DNA from 2 places in the Microbispora sp. GKU 823 genome. Region 1 is predicted to be linked to the other one. Evidence: riboswitches for the same ligand, from Rfam matches in the RefSeq annotation. Region 1 holds a riboswitch; the other holds the start of a gene.
The links. Region 1 has a riboswitch for thiamine pyrophosphate ahead of thiO (glycine oxidase ThiO). Riboswitches for the same ligand answer to the same signal wherever they lie in the genome.
Positions count from the first base shown of each region.

Region 2: another riboswitch for thiamine pyrophosphate. It lies ahead of B1L11_RS05270 (cytosine permease); the one in region 1 lies ahead of thiO (glycine oxidase ThiO).

Region 1 is NZ_MWJN01000114.1:400-7,100, reverse strand. Features, by position in the region: gene metF (methylenetetrahydrofolate reductase [NAD(P)H]) at 1-643, opposite strand, end outside; gene B1L11_RS37550 (polyprenyl synthetase family protein) at 784-1,851, shown strand; partial or broken gene thiE (thiamine phosphate synthase) at 1,921-2,575, opposite strand; gene B1L11_RS37540 (Rv2175c family DNA-binding protein) at 2,604-2,978, opposite strand; gene B1L11_RS37535 (NAD(P)/FAD-dependent oxidoreductase) at 3,022-4,200, opposite strand; gene B1L11_RS37530 (dihydrofolate reductase family protein) at 4,312-4,854, opposite strand; TPP riboswitch at 4,965-5,075, shown strand; gene thiO (glycine oxidase ThiO) at 5,064-6,200, shown strand; gene thiS (sulfur carrier protein ThiS) at 6,197-6,397, shown strand; partial or broken gene B1L11_RS37515 (thiazole synthase) at 6,400-6,701, shown strand, end outside.
Region 2 is NZ_MWJN01000006.1:57,355-64,055, forward strand. Features, by position in the region: gene B1L11_RS05260 (PAS domain S-box protein) at 1-610, opposite strand, end outside; gene B1L11_RS05265 (methylated-DNA--[protein]-cysteine S-methyltransferase) at 892-1,452, shown strand; gene B1L11_RS05270 (cytosine permease) at 1,487-2,827, opposite strand; TPP riboswitch at 2,818-2,934, opposite strand; gene B1L11_RS05275 (rhodanese-like domain-containing protein) at 2,989-3,312, opposite strand; gene B1L11_RS05280 (Fpg/Nei family DNA glycosylase) at 3,448-4,326, opposite strand; gene B1L11_RS05285 (TenA family protein) at 4,349-4,954, opposite strand; gene B1L11_RS05290 (GPP34 family phosphoprotein) at 4,998-5,651, shown strand; gene B1L11_RS05295 (LCP family protein) at 5,774-6,553, opposite strand; gene B1L11_RS49805 (hypothetical protein) at 6,526-6,687, opposite strand.

The DNA of each region.
Region 1 (6,701 bases):
TGTCGCACCCGTGGGCCGCCACGCGGTCGCGCAGCCGCAGGTAGTCCTCCGCCCTGAAGAACATCTGCGTGATCGCGTAGTCCGCGCCGGCCCGGCACTTCTGCACGAAATACCTGGTGTCCGACTCGATGGTCGCCGACCTGGGGTGCTTGTACGGGAAGGCCGCCACCCCCACGCAGAAGTCGCCCGCCTGACGGATCAGCCGCACCAGCTCCTCGGCGTACAGGACGCCCTCCGGGTGCTTGACCCACTCGTCCAGGGGGTTGCCGCCGCGCGGGTCGCCGCGTACGGCGAGGATGTTGCGGACGCCCGCGTCGGCGAACCTGCCGACGAGATGGCGCAGCTCGCGGATCGAGTGGTCGACCGCGGTGAAGTGGGCGACGGGGGTCAGCGTCGTCTCGTGCGCCAGCCGCTCGACGATGTCCACCGTGCGATCCCGGGTCGAGCCGCCGGCGCCGTAGGTCACGGAGACGAACGTCGGCCGCAGCGCCTCCAGCTCACGGATCGCCCGCCACAGCTGGCGCTCCCCCTCGTCCGTCTTCGGAGGCATGAACTCGAACGAGAACGAGCGCTCGCCCGCCGCCAGCAGTTCGCGGACCGTCGGGACGCGATCAGGAAGCCGCGAGGGCAGACCGAGAGCCATACCGGCAAGGGTACAGCGAGGACGGTTTTCGCGGCCCCCGCGGTCTTGCTATGTGGACGTTTTCCCTAACAGAGTGAGTTAACCCACTTGAAGGGGATCTGATGCTGGGTGTCCGGATCAACCCCGGTTAGTCTCAGAGCATGACCGCTTCCGCCGCCTCGCTCGATTCCATCCGTACGGAGGTGGACCGCGCACTCCGGGAGTTCCTCGACCGGCAGCGACCACACTTCGGTGACCCTCATCTGGCCGCCCTGCTGTCCGCCGCGGAGGACTTCCTGGCGGGCGGCAAACGGCTGCGTCCCGCCTTCTGCCACTGGGGATGGCGTGCCGCCGGGGGAGGCGACGATCCGGGACTGCACACCGCCGCCGCCTCGCTGGAACTCCTGCAGGCCAGCGCGCTCATCCACGACGACGTCATGGACGCGAGCGACGTGCGCAGGGGCATGCCGTCGGCGCACCGCCGGTTCGAGCGGATGCACACCGAGGCGGGCTGGCACGGCTCCGCCCGGCAGTTCGGCGAGGGCTCGGCCGTGCTGCTGGGGAACCTGCTGCTGGTGTGGTCCGGGGAGATGTGGCGCACCAGCGGCCTGGCGCCCGAGGCGATGGCCGCCGCCCAGCCGTTGCACGATTACATGCTCACCGAACTGATGTGCGGGCAGTACCTCGACCTGCTCGAACAGGCGCAGGGCGAGAGCACGTTCGACAGCGCCCTGCGGGTGGCGCTGTACAAGAGCGGCAAGTACTCCGTCGAACAGCCGCTCCGGCTCGGGCTCGTCCTCGCCGCCCGGGCCCGGCACGCCTGGATCGACCGGCTCTGCGTGCAGTACGGCCAGCAGGTGGGCATCGCCTTCCAGCTCCGCGACGACATCCTCGGCGTCTTCGGCGACCCGGCGGAGACCGGCAAGCCCGCCGGGGACGACCTTCGCGAGGGCAAGCGGACCGTCCTGATCGCGCGCGCGCTCGCCTCGGCCACCCCCGCCCAGACGGAGGTCGTACGGGCCCTGCTCGGCGACCCCGGACTGGACGCCGAGGGGGTCGGGCGGCTGCGTACGGTGATCGAGGAGACCGGCGCGCTGGCCGCGTGCGAAGGCATGATCAAGCGCTACCTCGACGACGCGCTGCACGCCCTCGAGCAGGCGCCGATCGAGGAGGAGGCCCGTAAGGCGCTGGCCGCCCTGGCCGTCGCCGCCACGTCCCGCCGCACCTGACGAGACCACACGGCCCGGACCGCCGCCCGCCGCCGGGCCGGCGGGACGGGCCCGGAGGAGACGTTCCGGTCAGAGCGGGACGGCGGACAGCCGGGCCTTGAGCGCGGCTGCGGCGGCGCCGGGGTCGTCGGCCTCGGTCACGGCCCGGACGACCACGGCGCGGCGCACGCCGTGCGCCATCACCTCGTCGAGGTTGCCCAGGTCGATGCCGCCGATGCCGAACCACGGCCGGTCGGCGCCCAGGCGCGCGGCGTGCTCGAGCAGCGCGGGGCCGGGCGCCGGACGGCCGGGCTTGGTGGGCGTGGGCCAGATCGGCCCGCAGCAGAAGTAGTCCACCCCCCGGCTCCACGGCGGCGGCCGACGCCTCGGCCGCCGAGTGCGTGGACCTGCCGATGAGGACATCGGGACCGAGGATCTCCCGGGCCACCGGGACCGGGAGATCGTCCTGGCCGAGGTGCAGGATGTCGGGCCGGGCGGCGTAGGCCACGTCCGCCCGGTCGTTGACCGCCAGCAGCGCGCCGTGCCTGTCGCAGGCCGCGCGGAACACCTCGAGCAGGTCCAGCTCCTCGCGCGCCTCCAGGCCCTTCTCCCTGAGCTGGACGATGTCCACCCCGCCGGACAGGACCGCGTCGAGGAACTTCTCCAGGTCGCCGCGATCCCTTCTGCCGTCAGTGCAGAGGTAGAGCCTGGCCTGCGCGAGCCGCTGTCGCCGGATGTCGTTCACCCGACCACAATGCCATGCGGCGGTACGGTCAGAAGCCGAGGGCCTGGGCCCTGCGCTTGACCTCGGTGTGCCGGCCCTTCACGATCGCGTCGATCGGGGACCCCGGCAGCGAGTCGTCCGGGGTGAACAGCCACCGGATCGACTCCACCTCGTCGTACCCGGCGTCGGACAGGACCGTGAGCGTGCCGGGCAGGCCCTTGAGCACCTCGCCGTCCGCGATGAACACCGCCGGGATCTGCGGCTCGCCGCCGCCCCGCCGGACGCCGACGAGCTTCTTGTCCTTCAGGAGTTGCTTGGCGCGGCCGACGCTGAGTCCCAGCTTCTCGGCGGCTTCCGAGAGGGGGAGCCACTCCCCTACGAGCTGGTCGGTCTCCCGGTCGATCTTCGCAACAGTAAGCGTCACGGATCCACCATTACCACAGGCGAGCTGCCAGGAAACACCTCGATTACGCCATAATGCAGTCGCGGAGCGGCACGGCCGCGTCGGCCACCCGCAGGGGGTCGAGCCGCCGGCCGCTCTCGACGATCTTGCGGCCCTGCACCACGTCGCGCGGCCGGTCGACGGTGAGCACCGCGGCGAGCCGGTCGTCCGCCGTCAGCCAGCACACCGCCCACTTCGCGTCCCTGCGCGGATCGCCGCGCAGCACCATGCGGTCGCCGGCCTCCCGGTGACCGGCGAACTGCACCATGTGACCGAACTGCTCCGACCAGAAGTACGGCACGGGGTCGTAGACCGCCTCCTCGCCCAGCAGGGTGGCGGCGGCCGTGTCGGGGGCCTGAAGCGCGGTGTCCCAGTGCTCGACCCGCAGCCGGGTGCGGAACCTGCGCGACCACCAGTTCGCGCAGTCGCCCACCGCGACCACGTTGGGCAGCGACGTGCGCAGGTGCTCGTCGACCACCACCCCGTCGTCGAGCCGGACCGCCGACCCCTTCAGCCAGTCGACGGCGGGGCGCACCCCGACACCGGTGACGACCACGTCGGCCGGCACCCGGGCGCCGGACATGAGCGTGAGGCCGTCGGCGTCCACGGTGCCGACCAGCGCGCCGAGGCGCAGCTCGACGCCCGCCCGGGCGTACCAGTCGGTGGTGTGGCTGCCCACGGCGGGCCCGAGCGCCACGGCGAGCGGGCTCTCCCCCGCCTCCACCACCGTCACCGTGCAACCGGCCCTGGCCGCCGCGGTGGCGACCTCGGCGCCGATCCAGCCGGCCCCGACGACGGCCACGCGGGCGCCGGGGACCAGCCGCTCGCGCAGCGCGAGCGCGTCCTCGATCGTGCGCAGCACGTGCTGGCGGCCCTCACCGCGCAGGCGGATCGGCGTGGCGCCGGTGGCGATCACCAGGCCGTCGTACTCCAGCTCGCCCTCGGTCGTCTCCAGCACGCCGTCACGCAGGCCCTTGGCCGCCGTGCCGAGGCACAGCCGTACGTCGAGGGCGTCGAGGTCGGAGTCGACCACGGTGGAGTCGGTCTCTCCGAGCAGCACCGCCTTCGACAGCGGCGGCCGGTCATAGGGGCGATGGTGTTCCTCGCCGATGAGCGTGATGCGTCCGGTGAACCCACGGAACCTCAACGCCTCGATGCTTCGCACGCCGGCCAGGCCGGCACCCACCACCACGACGTGATCCACAGCTTGACCATAGATTGTCAACGGGGGCCCTGGCCAACGGGCCCCCCATAACGAGTTGGGCAATTGACGCGCACTTCCGCGGGGGCCCACGTTGTGAAGCCCGCCACTTTCTCATCGCACCACGCGCATCCAGATGTTCGTCGCGTGCGGCACGTGCGTGACGCCGGTCCTTTCGAGCCGCACGCGGGCCCCGCCGGGGCGGGAGAACAGCCGGACGCCGTCGCCGAGCATGACCGGCGCCACGCACACGAGGATCTCGTCGAGCAGGCCCGCGTCGAGGCACTGCGCGGCGACGTCGGCCCCGAGCACGTTGACGTACTTGTCCCCGGCGGCCGACTTGGCCGCCGCGACGGCGGCGCCGAGGTCCGTCACGAAGGTCACGCCGGGCACCGGCGCGGCCGGGACGTCGTGGGTGAGCACGAACTGCGGCCCGCTCCACCCGCCGCCGAACGGCTCACCCTCCTGCGGGGTGTCCCGGTACGGGTCGTCCCCGCGGAAGGTGCGGTTGCCGACGAGCAGCGCGCCGATGTCGCCGACGAGCTCGTCCACGGTCGGGTTGGGCCCGAGGTGTTCGGTCAGCCAGGACATGTCGCCGCCCGGCCCCGCGATGAAGCCGTCCAGGGACATGGTGGCCGAGTACAGCATCGTGGCCATGGGATACCTCCGTCGAGTCGATCCGGGTCGGGCCATCATGCTCCGGCGGGAGGCCCCGGACCCGCCGATCCGGCGATCGGCCGTTTTGGGCGGCGTACTACCCTTGTGGGGGTAAGACGCGCGGGAGCCCGGCGGACCGGGCTGAGAGGAGAGCGTGCGGCTCTCGACCGCCCCGACCTGATCCGGGTAATGCCGGCGAAGGGAGCGCTGTGTCCCACACACCGCCATCCGGCGCGCGGCCCGGCTACGACGTCGTGATCGTGGGCGGCGGGGTGGAGGGCCTGGCCGCGGCCTGGCGCACCGCGCGGCGGGGGCTTTCGGTGGCGGTGGTCGACCCCACGCCCGGAGGCGGCGCAACGCACGCGTCGGCCGGGATGCTCGCGCCGGTCAGCGAGGTGACCTACACGGAGGAGCCGCTGCTGCGGCTCGGCCTCGCGTCGCTGGCGGCCTGGCCGGCGTTCCGGGCGGAGCTGGAGGACGAGACCGGCGCCGACCTCGACTACCGGACCGAGGGAACGCTGGAGGTCGCCCGCGGCGCCGACGACATGGCCTTCCTCGACGACCTCGCGGCCTTCGAGCGGACGCTCGGCCTGCGGGTCGAACGGCTCACCGGGCGCGAGTGCCGCTCCTTCGAGCCGATGCTCTCCCCCTCCGTACGCGGCGGGCTGCTGGCCCGCGACGACGCCTGGGTCAACCCCCGCAGGGTCGTGCGCGCCCTCCTCGCGGCCTTCGAGAAGGCGGGCGGCACGCTGGTGACCGAGCGCGTCGCCGAAATCGACGCCCAGGGGCCCGGCGCTCCCTCCGTACGGCTGGAGTCCGGCGGCGTCGTCGCGGCCGGACAGGTCGTCGTAGCGGCCGGATCGTGGTCGGCTTCCCTGCTGCCCGGCCTGCCGGTGCGCCCGGTCAAGGGCGAGATCCTCCGGCTGCGCGGGCCCCGGGGGTTCCTCACCCGCTGCGTCAGGGGGCTGGTTCACGGCTCCCCCGCCTACCTGGTCCCCCGGGGCGACGGAGAGATCACCCTGGGCGCCACGACCCAGGAGATGGGGTACGACGCGCGGGTCACCGCCGGAGGCGTGTACGAGCTGCTGCGCGACGCCCGCGAGCTGGTGCCCGGCATCACCGAGCTCGAACTCGCCGAGACGACGGCCGGCTTCCGCCCGGGCACGCCCGACAACCTGCCGCTCATCGGCCCGGCCGGGCCGCCCGGCGTGCTCGCGGCGACCGGGCACGGACGCAACGGGGTGCTGCTGTCCCCGATCACGGCCGACGCCGTCGCCGCGTTCCTCACCGGCGACGAGGTGCCCCCGGTCGCCCGGTTCTGCGATCCAGGGAGATTCAGTCAATGAAAGTCACGATCAACGGAGGCGCGGCCGAACTGCCGGACGGCGCCACGGTCGGCGACGCCGTACGGACCCTCACGGCCCTCACGTCCGGGGTCGCGGTGGCGCTGAACGGCGAAGTCGTGAGCCGGAGCGCCTGGGACTCCACCCAGGTCGCCGACGGCGACGGCGTCGAGGTGCTCACGGCCGTGCAGGGAGGGTGAGCATGACCGACGACATCCTCGTGCTGGGCGGGGAGAAGTTCACCTCGCGGCTCATCATGGGCACCGGCGGCGCGCCGTCGCTGGAGGTGCTCGACCAGGCGCTGGAGGCGTCCGGCACCGAGATGACGACCGTCGCGATGCGCAGGCTCGACCCGGAGTCCCGCGGTTCGGTGCTGGACGTGCTGCGCGCCCGCGGCATCAAGGTGCTGCCGAACACGGCGGGCTGCTTCACCGCCGGGGAGGCCGTGCTGACCGCCCGTCTCGCCCGCGAGGCGCTGGAGACCAACTGGGTCAAACTGGAGGT
Region 2 (6,701 bases), on a different contig from region 1:
CGAGCAGCACGGTCTTGCCGGTGCGCAGCAGCTTGGCGACCAGGCTGGTGTGCAGCCCGGCGGTGGCCCCGCGCAGCGTCTCGGGCAACTGGTGGACGCCGACCAGGCGCAGCCGCTCCCCCTCGATCGACACGAAACCGCCGGCGTCGGCGCCGGTCAGCTCGGTCAGGCTCGCGGCGATGCGGTCGAGCACGACGGGCAGGTCGAGCTCGGCGTTGATGTCGCCGACCACGTCGGTCAGCCGCCGCACCAGGCGGGCGCGGCGCACCATCCTGCCGTGCGCGGCGTCGTCGTCCTCGGCGGCGTGGTAGACGCTCACGTATCCGAGCAGGACGCCGCCCGGCGAGCACAACGCGCTCGTGTCCACCCGCAGGTCGAGCAGCCGCCCGTCGCGGTGGAGGCGCTTGGTGGTCAGCGACACCCGGCCGCCCGCGCGTACGCGTTCGAGCACGGCGTTGTGCTCGGCCATCAGCTCGTCGGGCACGATCGGGGCCCGCCTGCCCAGCAGGTCGGACGCGGGCCAGCCGAACAGCCGCTCGGCCGCCGCGTTCCAGCTCAGCACGGCCAGGTCACGGTCGAGCGCGACGATCGCGTCGGGGGAGCCGGCCAGGACCGCACGCGCGAGGCCCTCCTCGACGTCCCCGAAGGCCGCGTCGCCGAAGACCGCGACGTCCGGACCCCCGGCGTCGGCAACCACGGCGTCCGCAACCACCGTGTCCGGGATCGCGGCGTCCGGAACCGCGGGGGCGAGGTCCGCCGCCCGGCCGTCCACGCTGCTGTCACCCACGTCCCCATCGTGCCTTCTTTCACCTTTTGATCTTGGGGTTTTCCGTCACCTCGCGACCGCTCCGATACGCTGCCTGCACGCAGAGAAGAGAAAGTGGGGCGCCCATGTCCACCGAGGACCTCGAAGCCCTGCTCCGCGTGACCTCGCCGGGTTACGTCGGCGAGACCCCGCCCGAGGTCGCCTTCGGCACCACCGACGCGCCGGTGGGCCGCCTGGTCCTCGCGGTGACCGCACGCGGCGTGCTGGCCTGCACCTACGAGGACGAGCACGGGGTCTTCGCCCGGGTCTCCCGCGCCGTCGGCTCGTTCATCGGGCCCGACCCACGCCGCCTCGATCCCCTGCGCAGGGAACTGGACGCGTACTTCACGGGCAGGCTGCGCACCTTCTCCCTTCCGGTGGACCTGCGCCTGGTCACCGGCTTCAGCCGTACGGTGATCCAGCTCATGACGGCCGTGCCGTATGGCAGCGTCACCACCTACCAGGAGATCGCCGAGCGGATCGGGCGGCCGCAGGCGCCCCGCGCGGTGGCCAACGCCCTGGCCGGCAACCCGGTCTGCCTGCTCCTGCCGTGCCACCGGGCGGTGGAGGGCCCCGGCTCTCTCGGCGGATACGCCGGCGGCCCGGCGGCCAAGGAGCACCTGCTCCGCCTGGAAGGCGCCCTCTGACCGCGAGGCCGGCCGGGGGAAGAACCGGCCGTCTCTAACGGCGTGACCGCAGGCGGCGGGCCGGGAGGGACAGCGCCACGGTCATCAGCGCGGCGACGAGGAACGCGGCGAGCGCGGCGTTCATCCAGGGCTGGTGGACGAACCCGAGGGCGAGCCGGACCTCGGTCCAGATCCCGTCCCACCAGCCGACGGTCGGGGTGGAGGTGACGATCCAGTACGCCGCGAACCCGAGGATCCACGGCACGACCATGAGCCAGCGGGAGGGGGCGTCCCCGGCCGTGTTCCACCGGGCGGCCCCGCCGAGCAGGAAGTAGTCCACCACGAGCACGGCGAACATCGGCACGAACACGGCCCCGATGACGCTCAGGAACGCGCCGTAGGAGTTCACGTCGGCGAACAGCGCGATCAGCGTGGTGAGCACGCCGATCACGACCGAGATCACCCGGCGGTCCCAGCGCGGCGCCAGGTTCTGGATCGACACCGTCGTCGAGTAGACGTTCGCGAACGACTGGTCGGCCTCGCGCAGCACCAGGATGCCGAAGAACACGACCCCGAGAGGGGCGGCCACGAACGGCTCCCACACCCTGTCCCCGTCGTTGCCGACGAGCGCGAGCGCGGCGATGCCGAGGGCCAGGCAGGCCACCTGGGCGATCGTGTATCCGGCGACCACTCCGGTGAACGCCGCGCCGCTCGACCGCGAGTGCCTGGCGTAGTCGGCGGCCATCGGCACCCACGACACCGACAGCGCGATGACGTAGTCGACGGCCGGGGCGAAGGCGTCCCAGGAGCCGCCCCCCACGGACGGTCCCTTGGCGAACAGGGCGACCGACAGCCAGATCATCGCGATCACCACGCCCGCCGTGACGTACCGCCGCAGCAGCCGCAGCGCGCCGAGCGGCCGGATCGTCAGCGCGATCGTCAGCACGCCCGCCGCGACGGCCCACACCGCGTACGGCACCGAGGTGCCGAACAGCGCCTGCGCGCCGTTGGCGATGACCCACAGCTCGAAGGCGCCCCAGCCGAGCATCTGCACGATGTTCAGCACGGTCGGGATGTACGAGAGCCGGGCCCCGAACAGGCCGCGCAGCAGCACCATCGCGGGGCGGCCGGTCCGCGTGCCGGGGATCGCGGCCAGGCCGACCATGGCCGTCCCCAGCAGGCTGCCGACGACGGCGGCGAGCACCGCCGCGGTGAAGGTCAGCGGCTTGCCGCCCAGTGGGTCGAGCAGGAACAGCGCCCCCGAGAAACCGAGGAGGCTGACCCCGAGATTGGCCCAGAACGCCCCCTGGTCGAGCAGGCCCAGGGTTCTCGGGGCCTCCTCGTCCAGGGTGAGCGGAACCTCCGCGTGCGCGTCGTCGACGACGGCAGAAGTCATCACACGCTCCCTACGCCGGCATTATCCGGACAGGTTCATGCGGTCGGCGGCACGAGTTCGATCCGCCCTCTCAGCCCGGTCACGCCCGAGCTCCCGCGGGTATTGATGATGTCTTTGTGATTATGACACTGGTTTGACCGTATTCCTACGCCGCCCTGTCCCTAGGCCACGTAGGGCGCCTCACCGGTCTCGCTCACCATCGGACGCCCCACGGCGGCCCAGGACCGCATGCCGCCGTCCACGTTCACAGCGTCGCGGCCGATGTGGTTGAGCCACATCGCGGCGTGCGCCGAGCGGCCGCCGACCCGGCAGACCACGTACACCGGCCGGTCGTGCGGCACCTCGTCCACCCGCGCCTGCAGCTCGCCGAGCGGGATGTGGACGGCGCCGGGGGCGTGGCCGGCCACCCACTCCTCGTTCTCGCGGACGTCCAGCAGGTACGCGTCCTCGGGCAGTGCGTCGGGGGCGATTTCCGGCAATGTCATGCGCCCATTCTGACGGCACACCGCCGATGCCCGGGCCCATGCCGGGAGCTGTGACCCACGGTGATCCGCGAGCCACGTCCACAAGGGCCCAAATCATTCCTCCGGGCGGCGCTCCACCGGGCGCTCCCGGCAGGCCTACTTCAGCAGGCGCGACAGCCGGCGGTCGGCCAGCGGCTTGCCGCCGGTCTGGCAGGTCGGGCAGTACTGCAGCGACGAGTCGGCGAACGACACCTCCCTGATCGTGTCGCCGCACACCTCGCACGCCTCGCCCGTACGGCCGTGCACCCGCAGGCCCGACTTCTTCTCCGACTTGAGGTCCTTGGCGGCCAGCCCCCTGGCCCGCCCGACCGCGTCCCGCAGCGTGCTCACGATCGCGTCGTGCAGGTCGGCGACCTGGCCGTCCGTCAGCGTTCCGGCGATCTTGAAGGGGGACATCTTCGCGACGTGCAGCACCTCGTCGGAGTAGGCGTTGCCGATGCCCGCGATCACCTTCTGGTCCCGCAGCAGGCCCTTGATCTGCGCACGGCTCCCGCCCACGATCGTCTTGAGCAGGTCCGGCGTGAAGTCCTCGGCGAGCGGGTCCGGCCCGAGGCCCGCGATGCCGGGGACGTCCTCCGGATCGCGCACCACGTAGACGGCCAGGCGCTTCTGCGTGCCCGCCTCGGTCAGCTCGAACCCGGGGGCGCGGCCGTCCTCGCCCGGCGACAGCCTCACCCGGACCGCGAGCGGGCCCTTGCCCGGCCGCACCGGTTTCGCGCCGGTGAGGTCGTCACGCCAGCGCAGCCAGCCGCCACGGGCCAGATGGGTGACGAAGTGCAGGCCGTCGCAGTCGACGTCGAGGAACTTGCCGTGCCGCGCCACACCGGTGACGAGCAGCCCCGAGAGCGCGGTGACGGGCGGGTCGACGGTCTTGAGCGCCTGGAAGGCGGTCACGTCGACCCCGATGACGGCATGGCCGACGGCGTGCTCGCGGAGGAACTCGGCGAGCGCCTCGACCTCGGGCAGCTCCGGCATGCCCTCACACTAACCCCGCCGGTCAGGGGACGTCCCAGAACGCGAGTTCGTGCTCCATCCCGCGGGCGAACAGCTCCCGGGCGCGCGCCGGGTCCGGAGCCGCCTCGTCGATCATGACGGCGATGCGCGCGGCGAGGGCGGCGAAGCCGGGATCGGCGTAGGTGTCCACCCAGGCCCGGTAGCGCGGCTCGGCGGGCGGGTCGGCGGCCAGGATCCGGCCGAGCGTCGAGTACCCCCACATGCAGGGGTAGAGGGCCGCCAGCCCCTCGCCGTAGTCCGCCGCCGACTCCAACAGGAACGAGGTGTACGCCGCGCAGGCCGGGCCCTTCACCGCGCCGTCGAGGTCGGCGCCGAAGCCGGCCGCCAGCGACCGGTGCAGGTCGAGCTCGTCGTGCCACGTCGCGTGCGCCAGGTCGACCAGGTCGCCGAGGTGGGCGTCCGGAGCCTGCCAGGCCAGCCGCGAGAACACCCGGACATAGTCGAGCAGGAACAGGTAGTCCTGCTCCAGCCACGACCGGAAGACCGGCTCGGGCAGGTCGCCCGCCGCGATGCCTCGTACGGTCGGGTGCGCGAGCTGGGCGTCCAGCATCGGCCGCCCGATGGCGTGCAGGTCCGCAGAGATTCCCATAAGGGCTCATTGTGGCCGTAATCCGCGAGTTAGGCTCGACTCCGTGACACTGACGATCGCCGAGGAAGTGCTGCTGCTGGCCTACCGGGAGGACACCGGCAAGCCGATCATCGGGTCGGTGGAGCTCGACTGCGCCCTGGCCGGGGCCCTGCTCGCGGACCTGGCCGTACGCCGCCGGGTGGACCTCGACGGCGCGAAGGTCGTGCCCGTCGATCCCACCCTGGTGGGCGACGAGGAGCTGGACGCAACGCTCGCCCGCATCGCCGAGGAGCGCGGGCCGCGCAAGGCCGACTGGTGGGTGGGCAAGCTCCGCGCGGGCAGGCTGCGCAAGCGGCTGCTGACCCGCCTCGCCGCCCGGGGCGTGCTGAGCGAGCAGGAGGGCAAGGTCCTGGGGATCTTCCCCACCACGCGCTATCCCGAGCTCGACCCGAGCCACGAGCAGGGCGTGCGGGAGCGCGTCCATAACGTGCTGGCCGGAGCCGATCCGGACGAGCGGACGGCGGTCCTGATCGCGGTCATGCACGCGGCCAGGCTCGACCGCAAGGCGTTCCCCGACGCGCCGAAGGGCCGGGTCAAGGAGATCGCCGAGGGCCAGTGGACCGCCGAGGCGGTCCGCAAGACGATCGCCTCGATCCACGCCGCCGTGCTCGCCGCCACGACCGCCGCGACGGTCGCCGCCACCACCGCCGGAAGCTGACCTCCTGCCAGCCGCCACCACCGCCGGAAGCCGACCCCCTGCCAGTCGCCGCCACCGCCGGGAGCCGGCCCCCTGCCGTCGCACGGCCGCGCGGGCCGTGCGAACCACGCGGGAGCTCCGGACTACTTGGTGATGACGTCCTTGGGCACCTGCTTGTCGGCGGCGAGCGCCTCGAACAGGCGCAGCGCCTTCTGGGTGTCCCACTTGACCACCGCCTGGCCGCCGATGGTCGGCAGCGAGCCGATCGGCACGGCGGTGGCGAGGGGCCCCTCGCGCATGGCCAGGCCGACCGACAGCAGGTCGAACAGGCCGGTGCCGGGGTCGACGGAGACCGAGTCGGCCGCGCTCAGCGCCAGCGGGACCGAGGTGAACGGATTGATCAGCGTGCCCGGGCTCGCGGCCTTCTGCACGACGGCCGAGAAGAACTGGCGCTGCCGCTGGGTGCGCTCGAAGTCCGGGATGGCGCCGGTGGCCCGGGTGCGCACGTAGCCGAGCGCCGTGCCGCCGTCCATGTCCTGGCAGCCCTTCTTCAGGTCGATCCCGGCCTTCGGGTCCTTGATGTCCTGCTTCACGCAGATGTTGACCCCGCCGATCGCGTCCACGATGCCGACGAAGCCGCCGAAGCCGATCTCCATGTAGTGGTCGATCCTGATGCCGGTCACCCGCTCGACCGTCTTGCTCAGCAGTTTCGGGCCGCCGAAGGCGTACGCCGCGTTCAGCTTGCCGCTGCCGTGCCCCTCGATCGGGACGTACGAGTCGCGGGGCAGGCTGACCAGGGTCGGCCGGCCGCTCTCGGGGATGTGCAGCAGCATCATCGTGTCGGTGCGCTTGCCGACCGCCTTTCCGGTGGCGAGCTTCCTGCGCTGCGCCGCCGTCAGGCCCGCCCGGCTGTCGGAGCCCACCAGCAACCAGTCCTGGCCCGGCGTCTCGGCGGGCGCCCGTCGTAGTCGGTCAGCGACTCGACCGGCCGGAGCCGGGAGCCGATCCAGAAATATCCGGCGACGGCGGCGACGAGCAGGAGCACGACCACCACCACGACGACCCGCAGGA